DNA from 3 places in the Heyndrickxia sp. FSL W8-0423 genome. Region 2 is predicted to be linked to each of the others. Evidence: riboswitches for the same ligand, from Rfam matches in the RefSeq annotation. Region 2 holds a riboswitch; each other region holds the start of a gene.

Region 1 (3,210 bases), 3.4 Mb from region 2:
AAAATACAAAACTATTATATTCCGAAACGGTTACAAATCCCTTTTTACGTGTGGAACAGATTGATACACTAGTAAAACTAGGTAAGGATTATAATTTATATACAATGGTAGACAATACCTTTGCCACACCATATTTGCTAAATCCCTATCAGGAGGGCATCGATATTGTCGCTCATAGTGCGACGAAATATTTAGGCGGCCATAGCGATGTGACGGCGGGAGTTGTTGTTGGTTCCGAGGAATTAATGACGAAAGCACGTCAAAAAGTAGTGAATCTCGGAAGTAATTTAAGTTCTTTTGAAGCTTGGCTAACTTGTCGCGGCATAAAAACATTAGCATTACGGATGGAACGTCAATCCGCAAATGCGAAACAATTGGCAGACGCACTCTATCAAAATTCAAATATCAAAAAAGTCTATTATCCCACCGATCTTTCCAGTAAAGGAAATGGGGCAATTGTCACAATTGAATTAGCTGACACATGTGACATCCATCGATTCTTTTCATCGTTGGGCTGGGTGAAAATTGTACCTACGTTAGCCGGAGTTGAAACGACCGTATCCTATCCGTTAGGCACATCCCACCGAGCACTTTCACTCGAAGAACAGCAGAACATAGGAATCAACCAACAAGTTGTTCGTATTTCGATTGGAATTGAGGATGCTGAGGATATCATTAAGCAATTTGATGAAGCCATTAAAGCATCGGTTTAAATGATATCGCTTTTTCTGAAGGATTGTTACTTTTAACAAAGCGCAGAGTGGATTGGAGCGGAAGGAACCTGACTCCTGCGGGATATAGAGAAAAGGTCGAGACCCCACAGGCGCTAGCGCCGAGGAGGCTCGACTTCCTCCCCGCGGAAAGGAACGGTCACCGTCTATTCTTAGAAAAAATTTTTATAAAAAAAGGTTGACGAAGTAACAATTCGTCTACTATAATGCAAAACAAGAGCAATTTAAAATTTTCTAAAAAAACTAAATGAATCACTCTTATCGAGAGCGGCGGAGGGACTAGGCCCTTTGATGCCCGGCAACCTTCAAGCATTTTGCTTGAAAAGGTGCTAATTCCTACAGATCCTTTAAAGATCTGAAAGATAAGGGGAGGAACCTATTGATTAGCCCTCTTCTTATGAAGAGGGCTTTTTGCTTCCCTTCGTATATCCCACTTCAACGATCACACTTCAGGAATTTCTCGGCTCGCCTAGAGAAAAAATCAAAAACTTTGGAGGAATGTAAAATGACAAACGAACAATTTCAACCCGAAACATTATTACTACACGGAGGGCAAGAACCAGATCCAACAACAGGGTCACGTACAGTTCCTGTATATAAAACCACATCCTATGTATTTAAAGATACAGATCATGCACAAGGTTTATTTGCATTAGAACAGCAAGGATTCATTTATTCGCGAATCGGCAATCCAACTGTTGATGTGTTTGAACAGCGAATTGCCCTATTAGAAGGCGGAACTGCTGCTGTTGCATTGTCTTCAGGAATGGCTGCAATTGCTTTCTCCATTCTAAATATCGCTGGTGCAGGAGACGAAATCGTCGCTGCCGGAAATTTATACGGTGGAACATTTAATCTATTTTCTAATACCCTTCCGAAGTATGGAATTAACGTAAAATTCGTTGATGCAACAGACCCAGAAAATTTTAGAACCGCGATAACATCAAAAACAAAAGCAGTATTTGCTGAAATCATCGGTAACCCTAGCCTGCACGTTCTTGATGTAGAAGAAGTCGCGAAGGTTGCTCATGAAAATGGTGTTCCACTGATTATTGATAACACATTTGGTACTCCATACCTTTCAAACCCTATTAAATGGGGAGCAGATGTGGTCATCCATTCAGCTACAAAATGGATCGGCGGTCACGGAACAACGATTGGCGGTGTTGTAGTTGATGGTGGGAAATTCGACTGGAACAGTGACCGATTCCCGGATTTTAAAGAACCAGACCTAAGCTATCACGGTCTCCGTTATGGTGTTGATGTTCCACAAGCGGCGTTTGCAACAAAATTACGCGTACAAATTTTGCGAGATTTCGGTGCAAGTTTAAGTCCGGATAGTGCGTTCCTATTATTACAAGGTTTGGAAACATTACACTTGCGTGTACAAAAGCATGTTGAAAATGCGGGTAAAGTAGCACAATTTTTACAAAACCATCCTGCAGTTGCATGGGTTAATCATCCAAGTTTAGAAGAACATCCATCACATGAAAGAGCAGCTAAATACTTAAAAGGCGGCTTCGGATCGATTGTCAATTTCGGAATTAAAGGCGGCAGAGAAGCAGGGCGAAAAGTCATTGATAATATTCAATTATGGTCACACGTAGCGAATGTTGGAGATGCTAAATCTTTAATCATTCACCCAGCATCGACTACACATCAACAGTTAAGCGCCGAAGAATTAAAAGTTTCAGGTGTAACCGAAGAACTAATTCGCTTATCCGTCGGACTAGAAGCCGTTGAAGATCTCACAGCCGATCTGAACCAAGCCATTCTTAAAGCAACAAGTGTAACAGTTTAATCGAAGGTGTCAGGCACCGCATTTCCATAACTAGTAAATATGTGGTGCCGTTTATGATATGTATAAAATGCCTTCCCGATGAAGGAATTGAAGATTGGTAAAGGCAGGTGGGAGGTTGTAATGACAGTTATTAAAGTAGCATTGTTAGGTTTTGGAACGGTGGGTGAGGGTGTCTATAGTGCCATTCACTCACATCAAACACAGCTTAGAAAATTATTGGGAAAAGAAGTTGAGATTGTCGCGATTCTCATTCGTGATCAAACAAAAGAGAGAAAGATTGATGCGAATGTTCTTGTGACAACCAATTTTGAGGATATCATCAATATTCCGGATTTGGACGTGATATTCGAGGCAATTGTAGGAGAGGAACCAAGTAGATCCTATTTACTCCAAGCCATTGAAAAAGGCATCCATGTTGTTACTGCTAATAAAGAAATGTTTGCTAATCACGGTCATGAACTAATTCAAAGGGCCCAGCAAAATGAAACCAAAATTGGCTTTGAAGCAACAACAGCTGGAGGAGTTCCAATCATTCGAACGATTAAACAGCTATTACAAGTAAATCGTATCACCAAAATACAAGGGATATTAAATGGAACATCGAATTTTATTTTAACTGAAATGAGAGAACGAAAGCTTTCATTTGATAAAGCGCTCCAACTCGCACAGAAGAAGGGA
Region 2 (3,210 bases):
TTCTTTTTTTGCTTTTTCCTTAATAATATCCCACATTTGTCCATCCGACCCGGTTACACCAATGGTCACCACTTTAGAGTTGCCACTCGTTTCTTTTCCGCAAGCAGCTAAAAGGGAAAAGATAAATACTGCAATAACACTTAATAAAATTGTCTTTTTCACATTGTTTCCTCTTTTCTTCTGATGTTTTGTATTATTCATTATCTTCGCAAGAAAATTTTTGCTAGATAGTTTCCAATGAATTGAGCAATTTGAACAAGGATAATCAATAGCACGACCGTAACAATCATGACAGATTTATCAAATCGCTGATAACCATATGTCATTGCTAAATCTCCGAGACCTCCGCCACCAACAGTTCCAGCCATGGCGGAGAAATCGATTAATCCTACTGTAATAAAGGTTATACCAAGGATTAATGGTCCTAATGCTTCTCGAATTAATACGCCAAAAATAATTTGAAGTTTACTGGCACCCATCGCTTTTGCCGCCTCGATGATTCCAGGATCGATAGACACTAAATTATTCTCGACAACGCGAGCAATTCCAAAGGATGCTGCAATAGTCATCGGAAAAATGGCAGCGGCCGTTCCGATAGTTGACCCCATCACAGCACGGGTCAAAGGACTAATCGCTACTAAAAAAATAATGAATGGAATTGGCCGAATAATATTAATTAAGATATTAAGAATCGTAGAAACCGTTTGATTCTCTAAAATATTCCCCTTTCTTGTCACAAAAAGGAGCAACCCAATGATTGAGCCAAATATTGTTGCAAAAATCAGTGTAAAAATAACCATTGTTATCGTTTGACCGGATGCTTGGAATATCCTTGGCCAAAATGTACTCCAATCAACTTGCATGACTTGTAACCTCCTGCACTTCTACATATTGTTGCAAATGATTAACAGCTCTTCCTATCTCTACTTGATTCCCTTGTAACTCAACAATTAAATTACCAAAGAGAACTTCCTGTATTTCGCTAATATTTCCATAAAGAATATTTACATCTACTTCAAAGGACTTTGCAATGTTTGATAGCAATGGTTTACTCGTCTCTTCACCGGTAAAAATAATCCGGTATAGATGACTAGACTTATTTCCGCACAATTTTTCAAAAAGTTGCGGTGAGATTTTGTCGTTTAGGACGGAGCTAATAAAGTTTTTTGTTGTTTTAGTTGTAGGATTAGTAAAAAGATTAAAGACGCTACCTTCTTCAATCACTCGTCCATTCTCCATCACAGCAACACGATCACATATCGTTCGAATAACTTGCATTTCATGAGTAATCAATAGTATCGTCACATTATATTCCTCATTTACCCTCTTCAATAGTGTCAAAATATCGCTCGTTGTTTCCGGATCAAGAGCCGATGTCGCTTCATCACAAATTAAAATGTCTGGTGAAGTGGCTAGTGCTCTCGCAATTCCCACCCTCTGCTTTTGTCCTCCTGACAGTTGTTCAGGATAATAATTTGCTTTATCAGCTAACCCGACAAATTGCAACAGTTCCGTTACTCTTCTATTAATCTCCTGTTTCGGCACTTTTGCTATTTTTAACGGATAGGCAACATTTCCGAACACCGTTCTTGAGTTAAATAGATTAAAGGTTTGGAAGATCATTCCGATTCTTTGTCTCATCTTTCGAAGTTCCTTCTCTGATAGGGAGAGATTTTCTTGTTCGTTAACAATTACCTTTCCTGATGTTGGCCTTTCTAAAAGATTTACCAGTCGAAGCAAAGTACTTTTTCCAGCACCACTAAAACCAATTACACCAAATATTTCACCCTTTTCGATTGAAAGAGAAACATCCTGCACAGCTGCCACTTCTCTGCCTTTTGACTGAAACACTTTGCTTACACCTTCAAATTTAATCATGTTGCTTGATCCTCCCTTTCAATAAATAAAAAACCCTTCTTCTTATCCAAGAACAGATAAGAAGAAGGGTTCGTATAAACTAACCAATCTACTTCTTATCTTTCGAATCGAAAAAACCCCGATTCGCAGGAATTAGCACGGTATTTGCATAAATGCAAACCCGTTGCCGAGGCTTCAAAGGGCCAGTCCCTCCACCTCTCTGGATAAGTCATAGTCATTTTATTTAATTTTGTAATTTAATAGTCTTAATATTATTTCGAAAAATATAATAAGTCAATAGCCTTTTAAAAATTTGTTAAATTTATTTAGCTGAACTTATACAATTAGAAAAAGTACGACTAAATAACACTATTTTTAACAGCGGGGCTGTCACTTACGTCCGGATCAACAATTGCTGTAATAGGCAAAGTGGTTGGAGATAAATCACCGTTTAGTTCTCCAAAAGCTTGGTTTCGCTTATAAGCCGTAAATTGATCAATTGATTGAACTGGCCCAGCGTTTATAACAGAGGAGTTATCGACTGAATTAATTTTAAATCCGAGAAGATTAACAACCATAGGTGTGAAAAAAAACATACATGTCACTCCTTATTTACGAAATCAAACTAAACAATACTATTTTTAACTGCAGGACTATCAATGAAATCTGAGTCTAACACGGATGAAACAGGTAAGATTATCCGAACCCCATCACCGTTTTGTTCTCCAATTCCTTGATTCCTTTTATAGGCGACAAAAATATCTAATAGCTGGCATTGCCCGATATTTAATACCGCTGTGTGATCTATTGAATTCAGTTTAAAGGTCTGAAGATTAATCACTGCTGGTGCAAATAACATATTCGTACCTCCTATGTTTTATATCAGACCATCGACCTAAAGGGACAGGGTTAATTGATTATATGCCTTTTGTGCGAAAGAAGTCTTCAATATCGTCATCAATTGTAAAACTTTTAGAGGATATAACAGTGGTACGATCTGATAAAAGTTGACCAATTGGTTGGTTTTTCTTTGCAACCACTCTTCTGCCAACGATAACTGCAGATCCTAGAGTAATTGCACTCGAATGGTCACAACTATTGATTTTCAATTCACTAAGATTAATTTGAATAGGTTCAAAGACCATGATTCCATTTCCCTTTCTTTATTCATTTGGACCATTTTGTTTATCTTTCACACTTGGTATCCAAGAATTTGCGTTTCGTTTAAACAAAATTGATTTGGCTTGACACCTATCCTCCCTTCAAGTGAACCCTTTATAAAATTTATATTCTTCATACTCCAAAGAAGAACCTTATATTTATCTTATCTTTTTGTTCACTTTATTTTTTAGG
Region 3 (3,210 bases), 1.2 Mb from region 2:
TACGTAAAATGGAAAATCCATATCGTTCCCACTAAAAAAGGACCATAGGTTAAAGGATATGTAATGAAATGTTCCCACGGAAAAATTTTCCCCAGAATCGTCCACCAATTGTAAACATAACCGATTTCTTCAATTATGGTGACTAATAAGGCAGCAAAAATTGCTACAGGCATAAACCGGCGGATAGAATCTTTTTTTAGAAAAAACAATGAAAGCCATGAAATAATAAGTATACCCCATAAGATGATTTGAGCCATTTGATATTCTCCTTCGTCTGTATATAAATAGAGTTTGGAGATTTTGGAATATTATACAAAGATAATTGAGAATTTAAATGAAACAAATATCTACTACATAGACGGGCATGATGTGCCACAAATAAAATTTTAAAAATCTATAGACTGGAAATTAGTCGTTTGAAAAAGAGTCTATGATCCACAAATGACAAAGTATGATGCACAAACCAAACTTCATGCGTCATAAACAAAATTTTATGATGCACAAACCAAATTTCCCCGGTTAGCCACAGGTAAATTAGAACATCATTTGTATTAAAAATCAGTTTACTATTAGGAGTAATCAATTTTATTTATAAAATAGCCAAAATAAATGAAATGACCTCCTTCCATCATGGAAGGAGGCATACATTTTAGAGTGTATTCCAAATATCCTTAGCAATTTCATTTACATGTTTAATTTTATTCCACTGATCCTCTTCGGTTAATACATTCCCTTCTTCCGTACTTGCAAATCCGCATTGAGGACTTAAGGCTAGGTTTTCCAAAGGAATATATTGACTAGCTTCTTTTATTCTATCTTTTATTCTATCTTTAATTCTATTAGAATCTTCTAGGTCCGGGAATTTTGACGTAATTAATCCAAGTACAACGGTCAGGTCACCCCGTGTAAAACTTTTTAATGGTTCAAAATCGCCTGAACGATTATCATCATATTCAAGGAAAAGTCCATCGACGTTTAAGTTTGCAAAAATGGCATCAGAAATCGTATGATATCCGCCGCTTGTAATAAAGGTAGAGCGGAAGTTTCCTCTGCAAATATGCATCGTAATCAACATATCATCAGGCTTCTGTGAAATCGCATCATTTAAACAACGTACTCTCGTATCAATGATGTCTTGTACATCCATTCCAAGTTTTTCAACAACTGCTTTGATTCGCTCTTCCGAAACAAAATCAATCCACGAAGTATCATCTAATTGCAAATATCGGCAGCCGGCATCATAGAATGCTTGAATGGCTTTTTGATAGGCAACAACAGTATCACGATAGAACTGCTCTGTATCGCCATTATAATATTCATCCCCTTGAATTCTAGTGAATAACATATTTGGACTTGGTATAGAAAACTTGGCGACTTGGCTGCCATCCCCATACTTTTCTACGGCATCTTTTAAAAACTTAAAGTGTTCGAGCATATAATGATTGTGGAATTCTATTTTATCGACTATTTTAATCGCATTATTTTTCGGCTGCGATCCTTTAAAGTTATTAATATATTCCGCTTCAAACAGTTCAACACCCTTTAAACCCGCTAAAAAATCTAAATGCCAATAGGAACGTCGAAATTCCCCATCAGTAATTGATTTAAGTCCAACCTCAATTTCCGTTTGCACAAGTTTCTCGATTTCTTTATCTTCTACAGCCTTTAATGCAGCTTTATCGATTTCTCCATTTGCAAAAGCTTTCCTCGCTTCTTTAATCGGCTCCGTTCTAAGAAAACTGCCCACATGATCAGCTTTAAATGGAGCTTTCGTCAATGTCTTTGTCATAAAATATATCCCCTCTCACTCAAAATAAAAAACCCTCTTCACATAAATAAGAAGAGGGGTAATTTCCATAATCGGATCTCTTCTTATCTTCAAGCTTTTCGCTTCTGGAATTGGCACAGTACTTCGAAAAGTCTGCTGCCGAGGCTTCAAAGGGCCAGTCCCTCCACCTCTCTAGATAAGAATATTCAAAACTATTTAACTACAAGTTAAATTACACTTGTTTTGCTGTTCTGTCAATAATTTGTTTTACAAAATATATTGAAATAATATAAGAGAAAAGTCTAGTAAAAGGAATTTGCCCTTTTTTAACGAACTTTAATTATCAAGGTAAGTAAAAATTAAACGCCCAGAGTGTTCCGAGCGTTTAAATATTTTATAAACTAATATTAGCTTTCCTCTTTTGAAAATCAACCTCACGATAATAGGCATCTTTCACAAGCACATTTGGACCCACACATTGAACCGCTGGACAATGGCAATTCAATGATTTCGCCAAAGGTGTTGCCATCCATTTTTCATATAAAGCTGGAAGAGCATCATGTTGAATATTTCCAAGTGGCGGTGTATCACCAAAATCAGTAACAATAACATCCCCAGTGAAAATATTTACATTTAATCGTGAACGTCCATCAGGATCATTTCGCACAGTCACATTTTTACTCGAATACAGCCTCTTCAGTAAGGTTAAATCTTCTTCATTCGGACTGCATGGATAGAAAGGCAAAGTTCCAAATAACATCCAAGTATTTTCATCGCGAATGTCAAGCAAATGATGAATTGCTTCGCGTGTTTGTTCAAGTGACAGCACTTCTAAATTCGCAGCAAAATCACTTGGATACATTGGATGAACCTCGTGACGAGCACATTTCATTTCCTCGACAATTTGTCGGTGAATATGTTCTAAATGTGGAAGTGTGCGCTTATTTAACATTGTTTCTGCAGAAACCATGACACCTTTTTCAGAAAGAAGCCGACTGTTTTCAATCATTCGGTCAAATAACTTTTTTCGTTGTTCGCGCGTAGGCTTTCTAGCCATGTTAGCAAACCCACCATCAATGAAATCATCTACCGTTCCCCAGTTATGAGAAATATGTAAGACATCTAAATATGGAGCAATTAATAAGTAGCGATCGGGGTCAAGGGTTAAGTTTGAATTAATTTGTGTTCGGATGCCGTTTTGATGGGCATACTTAAGTAATGGAAGAACATAATTTTCTACCGATTTTTTTGAAAGCATCGGCTCTCCACCCGTAATACTCAATGCGCGCAATTGTGGAATTTCTTCCAAACGTTGAAGTAACAGCTCTAACGGCAATGCATTTGGATCCTTTGGCTGCAGCGTATATCCTACCGCACAATGCTCACAGCGCATATTACAAAGGGTGGTAGTTGTAAATTCAATATTCGATAGAACAAGGCTT

The links. Region 2 has a riboswitch for S-adenosylmethionine ahead of MKY81_RS02855 (methionine ABC transporter ATP-binding protein). Riboswitches for the same ligand answer to the same signal wherever they lie in the genome.
Region 1: linked by a shared signal. The riboswitch ahead of MKY81_RS20450 (O-acetylhomoserine aminocarboxypropyltransferase/cysteine synthase family protein) and the one ahead of MKY81_RS02855 (methionine ABC transporter ATP-binding protein) in region 2 are both predicted to bind S-adenosylmethionine.
Region 3: linked by a shared signal. The riboswitch ahead of MKY81_RS08985 (5-methyltetrahydropteroyltriglutamate--homocysteine S-methyltransferase) and the one ahead of MKY81_RS02855 (methionine ABC transporter ATP-binding protein) in region 2 are both predicted to bind S-adenosylmethionine.

What each region holds. Positions count from the first base shown of each region.
Region 1 covers NZ_JBBPBE010000001.1:4,002,057-4,005,266, reverse strand. The annotation lists gene MKY81_RS20455 (trans-sulfuration enzyme family protein) at 1-713, shown strand, start outside; SAM riboswitch class I at 987-1,100, shown strand; gene MKY81_RS20450 (O-acetylhomoserine aminocarboxypropyltransferase/cysteine synthase family protein) at 1,237-2,532, shown strand; gene MKY81_RS20445 (homoserine dehydrogenase) at 2,653-3,210, shown strand, end outside.
Region 2 covers NZ_JBBPBE010000001.1:585,246-588,455, forward strand. The annotation lists gene MKY81_RS02845 (MetQ/NlpA family ABC transporter substrate-binding protein) at 1-162, opposite strand, end outside; gene MKY81_RS02850 (methionine ABC transporter permease) at 201-863, opposite strand; gene MKY81_RS02855 (methionine ABC transporter ATP-binding protein) at 853-1,878, opposite strand; SAM riboswitch class I at 1,971-2,088, opposite strand; gene MKY81_RS02860 (spore germination protein) at 2,217-2,453, opposite strand; gene MKY81_RS02865 (hypothetical protein) at 2,483-2,716, opposite strand; gene MKY81_RS02870 (hypothetical protein) at 2,775-3,002, opposite strand.
Region 3 covers NZ_JBBPBE010000001.1:1,786,804-1,790,013, forward strand. The annotation lists gene MKY81_RS08980 (hypothetical protein) at 1-257, opposite strand, end outside; gene MKY81_RS08985 (5-methyltetrahydropteroyltriglutamate--homocysteine S-methyltransferase) at 650-1,789, opposite strand; SAM riboswitch class I at 1,870-1,971, opposite strand; gene yfkAB (radical SAM/CxCxxxxC motif protein YfkAB) at 2,163-3,210, opposite strand, start outside.